2 linked regions of the Endozoicomonas sp. GU-1 genome follow. The protein of the gene in region 1 interacts with the protein of each later gene in a pairwise test. Links are inferred from orthologs where the notes say so. Each region holds a gene or a part of one and is shown on either strand. Other genes may lie near its edges. The genes, in order: ligA and leuS.

The links.
Region 2: the proteins of ligA (region 1) and leuS interact in binary tests that used the Escherichia coli proteins (3 or more experiments, as listed by UniProt). The link is inferred for Endozoicomonas sp. GU-1 from one-to-one orthologs.

What each region holds. Positions count from the first base shown.
Region 1 is NZ_CP114771.1:2,008,535-2,011,794, forward strand. The notes cover bases 280-3,215. They hold ligA (NAD-dependent DNA ligase LigA), read right to left. Parts: upstream 2,807-3,215; coding sequence 752-2,806; downstream 280-751. Other genes in these bases: O3276_RS08040 (transglycosylase SLT domain-containing protein), read right to left, coding at 280-609; zipA (cell division protein ZipA), read right to left, coding at 2,891-3,215. In the rest of the region: more of O3276_RS08040, read right to left, coding at 28-279; more of zipA, read right to left, coding at 3,216-3,260. UniProt on the Escherichia coli protein: DNA ligase that catalyzes the formation of phosphodiester linkages between 5'-phosphoryl and 3'-hydroxyl groups in double-stranded DNA using NAD as a coenzyme and as the energy source for the reaction.
Region 2 is NZ_CP114771.1:5,064,263-5,067,739, forward strand. Bases 197-3,349 are described here. They hold leuS (leucine--tRNA ligase), read right to left. Parts: upstream 3,013-3,349; coding sequence 397-3,012; downstream 197-396. Other genes in these bases: O3276_RS21175 (putative transporter), read left to right, coding at 3,286-3,349. Outside these bases: O3276_RS21165 (hypothetical protein), read left to right, coding at 1-171; more of O3276_RS21175, read left to right, coding at 3,350-3,477.

The sequences.
Region 1 (3,260 bases):
TCATCGAAATGATGCCCACTATATCCACTACAGGCTACAGCGGCGCAGCTGCTCACCATAGTTACTGGCCCTGCGCTTTACTGTGCTGGCGGTACTTAACAACCATTTCTTTTTCGTATGGGTTCCCTTGCGGTAACCGTACCAGCCTTCATGGTAATTCAGGTACTGCTGATCAGCGGACCAGAGTGAAGTACCATTCAGCTTGCGTGACTTGTGGGTATACCAGCCGATAAAGTCAATCGCGTCACCAAAGTCTTCGCGACTGGGGAAGAAACCTCCGGCTTCGCTGACATATTGCTCCCAGGTGCCATCCTGTGCCTGCGGGTAGCCATAAGCGGAAGAGTTACGGGGTAATGGAATGAAAAGGAACCATGGCCGTGGCGGCTGGGCATCGTGCCGGTAAGATGATTCCTGATACATAATGGCCATCATGATCTGGATAGGGGTGCCCCAGCGCCGATTGGCTTTTTTTGCATCTTTATACCAGCCGCGTTTTTCCTTGAAGACACTGCAAAGGTTGTGGGGTTTCTCGGGTGGTGCCTTACTGGCACAACCTGCCAGCACGGCAGACAGGATCAAAATAAACAGCTTTCGACTCAGGTTTGACATTCAGCCGCCATCCTCCAATGCTCAACCACAGAGACCACCAGGAGCACTGAGAAAAGAGAACCTTTAGCTTGCTTCATCAGCTCAGTTTTCCAGGAGTGTTTACAACCTCTGTGGTTCAGCTCGAATCAATTTGCCTCAGGCACTACTCACCCCAGGCCTGCCTCATCTGCATAAAGTCATCCTCAGTGACGACACGCACTCCCAGCTTCTCTGCCTTGGCCAGTTTTGAACCGGCCTTGTCACCGGCCAGCAAGGCTGATGTTTTTGCTGAAACTGAGCCAGTCACCTTGGCACCCAGTTTTTGCAGGATGGCCTTACCTTCGTCGCGGGTCATTGTGTTTAATGTCCCGGTTAACACCCAGGTTTCACCTGCAAGGGGTTGATCGCCCCCTTCTACAACTGGCGATTCCGTTTCCCATGCAACACCTTTCGCCAGGAGTGCATCAATCACTTCGCGGTTGTGTTCCTGACGGAAAAACTTCTCAATATGACCAGCAACCACAGGGCCAACATCATCCACGGTTTGTAAGTCTTCCACCGAAGCGGCCATCAATTTATGCAAATCACGGTAGTGACCTGCCAGCCCCTGTGCGGTTGCCTCACCCACTTCGCGAATGCCCAGTGAGTAGATAAAACGGGGAAGCGTGGTTTTTCTGGACTGATCAAGCGCATTAATCAAGTTCTCGGCCGACTTTTTCCCCATACGTTCAAGGCCGGAAACCTCCGGGGCATTGAGACTGAACAGGTCTGCCACCGTTGCAATCAATTGACGATCAACCAGCTGCTCAACCAGTTTATCCCCAAGACCATCAATATCCATCGCCTTGCGAGAAGCAAAGTGCTTGATAGCCTCTTTGCGCTGGGCTGAACAGAACAGTCCGCCAGAACAGCGCAGGATGGCTTCTTCACGTTCCAGCTCAGAGTCGCATACCGGGCAGCGATCGGGAAAGGTGATATCCCGAACATCATCAGGACGCATGGAGTGGATAACCCGGTTCACCTTGGGAATAACATCACCCGCCCGGAGGATAACGACACTGTCGCCTATTTTGATATCCAGCCGGGCAATTTCATCCATATTGTGCAAGGTCGCATTACTGACCGTCACCCCGCCCACAAACACCGGCTGCAAACGGGCAACCGGAGTGATAGCACCGGTTCTGCCAACCTGAAACTCCACATCCTTAAGAGTCGTGATCGCTTCCTGTGCCGGGAACTTACGGGCGATGGCCCAGCGCGGTGCCCGGGCCACAAACCCCAGAGCCTGCTGCCGGGCAATGGCATTCACTTTATAAACAATACCGTCAATCTCGTAAGGCAGCCCCTGACGTTTCTCAGCCATGGCTTGATAGTAGTCTTCACAGGCCTGGACACCTTTGACCACCTGCAGTTCGGGGCTAACTCGTAGGCCCCATTGTTTCAGACAGGCAAGTATCTCACTGTGGGTCTCTGGCAGAACCCCGCCATCGACAACGCCAACACTGTAGCAATAGATCGTCAATGGTCGTTTAGCCGTTATCCGCGAATCCAGCTGGCGCAAACTGCCAGCCGCTGCATTTCTCGGGTTAACAAAGGTCTTCTCACCTTTGGCACTGGCCCGCCGGTTCAACTGTTCAAAGCCAGCCTTTGGCATATACACTTCGCCCCGAACTTCAAGGCGTCGAGGCCAGCCATCGCCCATCAACTTGAGTGGGATTGATTCAATCGTACGAATGTTCTGGGTAATATCTTCCCCGGTAGTGCCATCGCCACGGGTAGCTGCCCTGACCAGAAGACCATCTTCGTATAACAGGCTGACAGCGATACCATCCAGCTTGGGTTCGCAGGCGTATTCAATGTCTTCAGTGGTGCCCAGCCGCTCTTTAACCCGACGATTAAAGTCCGCCTGATCTTCCGCATCAAAAGCGTTATCCAGGGAGAGCATGGCCAGTTCATGGCGAACCTGACCAAACGCTTTCAGAGGCGTGCCACCGACCCGCCGGGTGGGAGAATCTTCAGTTATCAGCTGTGGGTATGCAGCTTCAAGGGATTTCAGGCGGATAAACAGCTTATCGTATTCACTGTCGGGAATTTCCGGCTCATCCAGGACATAGTAACGATGGTTGTGCTCGCTGATTTGCTGACGCAGCTGAAGTATCTCTTGCTCTGCAAGCTCAAGGGAAGGAACCGATGGGATATCTGAAGAAGTCATGCTCATGGAATTATCAAAGGCCAGCGGGTTCTCTGCCTGAGAACCCGCTGAAGAAAAAATTAGATGGCAATGGCCGGGCCAGCAGGAATATCAATGCACCGGCTGTTTCGCCAGCTGCTTGCGCTCATATTCACGAATACGCTGACGACAGTGTTCAAGGGTCTGCTGAGTCATCACGCTGAACTGCTCATCTTTCAGCTCACCGCCCAGATCAAGGGCAAGACGACGGGCCGTCTCTTCCATCAGGGCAAAGGCCTGCATGGGTTTTTCCGGCCCAGGCAGACTCATAAACAGACTCAGGGCCGGTGTCTCGGTGGCTTCCAGATTATCAATGGTAAAGGTACCCGGCTTTACGCCGTTGGCCATGCTGAACAGAATTTTTCCGGTATCATCGGCATTGGTATATCGATGGAAGATCGACATATCACCAAAGCGCATGCCGGATGCCAGCATGGACTGC
Region 2 (3,477 bases), 3.1 Mb from region 1 along the record:
ATTCCTGTAGAAGGAACCATTGAGTCTTATGATGTTAGTGTCGAAAATAGCGCCATCCTGTTCAAAGATGACCCTGATTTGATTTTTCGCACTAATAATGCGTTTCTGGTTGGTGATGTAGCCATTGCAGAAAAACGCGTGCTTGCCTTAAAAGTAACTGTCGATAAGTAGTTGGGCAAATGGAATCGTATATTTCTGGCTAAGTGGACAGATACTTTGTAAGGCCCAGAGTGTCTGTCAACTTAGTCAAAAAAACAGGATTTCATTTGGTTATCTGCTTAATAATCACAAAACCCCTTCCTGATACCCATCCCGTTTCTAACGGGGCGGGTATGGGATAGACCTTGAGATCAGTATTAGTAGCTTGGCACCGGTAGGGTAGTCATCAGCTTGCGATTAATTGGCAACAATATTCACCAGTTTACCGGGAACCACAATCACCTTGCGGACTGTCAGGCCATCGGTAAACTTGCTGACGTTTTCATGCTCCAGGGCCAGCTTCTCAATGGCGTCTTTATCGAGGCCTGCCGGTACTTCCAGTTTTGCCCGCACCTTACCATTGACCTGAACCACCAGGGTGATGGCCTCTTTCTTCAGCGCTTCCTCGTCAGCTACCGGCCATGAAGCATCCAGTACCGGCTCAGAGTGACCCAGAGCCTGCCAGATACTGTGCATGGCATGAGGTGCGATCGGTGCCAGCATCAGCGTGGTAGCCTCAATGGCTTCGCGCATGACGGCGCGGCCCTGACTTTGTGCATGGCTCACCTGGAACTTGGCGATGGCGTTATTCAACTCCATGATCGCGGCAATGGCGGTATTGAAGGTCAGGCGGCGCTCACAGTCATCAGAAACCTTATTGATGGTTTCATGCACTTTACGGCGCAGATCCTTTTGCTCTTTGGTCAGGGCGTTCAGATCAAGAGCGGCCACAGCACCACCGGCAATATGCTCTGCGGCCTGCTTCCAGAAGCGACGCAGGAAACGGTTGGCACCTTCTACAGCGCTTTCAGACCACTCCAGGGTTTGCTCCGGTGGCGCAGCGAACATGGTGTATAGACGGATCGTGTCGGCACCGTACTGATCAATCAGGTCCTGCGGGTCGATACCGTTGTTTTTCGATTTGGACATCTTGCTCATGCCCGCATGTTCAACCACTTCACCTGTCGCTTTCAGGGTAGCCTTAACCAGACGTCCTTTGTCGTCAAACTCGCTGTCGACATCGGTCGGGGCAAGCCACTGTTTGACGCCTTTTTCATCAAGCTTGTAGAAGGTGTCAGCCAGTACCATGCCCTGACAGAGCAGGCGCTTGAACGGCTCATCGCTGTCGACCAGGCCGGCATCACGCAGCAGCTTGTGATAGAAACGGGAGTAGAGCAGGTGCATCACTGCATGTTCAATACCACCAATGTACTGATCCACCGGCAGCCAGTAGTTGGCCTGCTCAGGGTTCAGCATCTGGTCATCAGACTGTGGCGAGCAGTAGCGGGCGTAGTACCAGCTGGACTCCATGAAGGTATCAAAGGTATCAGTCTCACGGGTGGCAGGCTGGCCGTTGTGGGTGGTTTTTGCCCACTCGGGATCGGCTTTGATGGGTGACTGAACCCCGTCCATTTCCACGTCTTCTGGCAGCAGCACCGGCAGATCTTCCAGAGGAACAGGAACCTCAGTACCGTCTTCCAGGTAGCGCATCGGAATTGGTGCCCCCCAGTAACGCTGACGGCTGACACCCCAGTCGCGCAGGCGATAGTTCACCTGACGCTCACCTTTGCCTTCTGCAATCAGGCGGTCGGCGATGGCATTGAACGCCTCTTCTGAGCTCAGGCCGTCAAACTCACCGGAGTTCACCAGCTTACCCTTGTCCGTAAAAGCCGCTGCGCCAAGGTCAATGGCTTCGCCATTGGCAGGCTCGATAACCTGTTCGATGGGCAGACCAAAACGGGTGGCAAACTCGTAGTCCCGCTGGTCATGGCCGGGAACGGCCATCACTGCACCGGTACCGTAATCCATCAGTACAAAGTTGGCCGCCCATACGGGTAATTCACGCCCCGTGACTGGGTGAATGGCCCGGATGCCGGTATCGACACCGACCTTTTCCATGGTGGCCATTTCGGCTTCAGTCACGGCATTGGATTTGCAGTCATGGATGAAGGTGGCAAGGGCAGGGTTATTGGCCGCTGCCGCTTTGGCCAATGGGTGCTCTGAGGCAATGCCCACGTAGGTCACGCCCATCAGGGTATCTGGTCGGGTGGTGTAAACCTTGAACTCCTCTGGGGCACCTTCAGGCCCATTGGCAACCTTGAAGGTCATCTGTACGCCTTCGGAGCGGCCAATCCAGTTGCGCTGCATGGCCTTGACCTGTTCTGGCCAGTGCTCGAGTTTATCGAGGTCGGCCAGCAGTTCATCGGCGTAGGCGGTGATTCTGACAAACCACTGAGGCAGTTCTTTACGTTCAACGACCGTATCACAACGCCAGCAGCGACCATCTTCAACCTGCTCGTTAGCCAGTACGGTGGCGTCGTTTGGACACCAGTTAACGGTGGCCATTTTTTTGTATACCAGGCCTTTTTCGTAGAGCTGGGTAAAGAACCACTGCTCCCATTTGTAGTAATCCGGCTTACAGGTTGCCAGCTCACGGTTCCAGTCATAGCCGAAGCCCAGGCGCTTGAGCTGGCCTTTCATGTAATCAATGTTTTCGTAGGTCCAGGGGGCTGGTGCCGTCTTGTTTTTGATGGCGGCATTTTCGGCAGGCAGGCCAAAGGCATCCCAGCCCATCGGTTGCAGGACATTCTTGCCGCGCATACGCTGGTAGCGTGAAATCACATCACCAATGGTGTAGTTACGAACGTGCCCCATGTGCAGTCGGCCACTGGGGTAGGGGAACATGGAGAGGCAGTAGTACTTTTCTTTGCCCTTCTCTTGTGAAGTGCCTTCGGTGACAGCAAAGCTGTCATTGTCTTCCCAGAATTTCTGGGCTTCGCTCTCAATCTGATGCGGTTGGTAATGCTCTTCCATCATCGCTCAACGGGCTTAATGTAAAGGATCGCTTTGATGCTTTCCTGAAAGCAGTCCGGTGAGGAAAGCTTTGTGGAAAACCAATCAAAGAGTCAGGGAAACTAATAACCCGCAAGGATACAACACTGCCTGCGCAACTGCACTTTTCCTGATGATTTATCCACACAGATTGTCTCGTATTGATCTATATCATCCGGCCTGACTGTCAGTGTTTGGTAAGGTGGCGATCCTTTTTTAATCTTCATCATTCATTCTCACTTTCTGGAAAACATAATGAGCGATATCGCGATATCCATATCGATCCTGTCGCTGGTGGCCGTGCTGGGCCTGTGGATAGGTAACTGGCGCATCCGTGGCGTCGGTATGGGCATAGGTGGCGTGCTGTTCGGGGGTATTCTGGTGGGGCACTTTGTCTATCAGATGGATATCCATCTGGACAGCCACACACTGGAGTACATCAAGGAG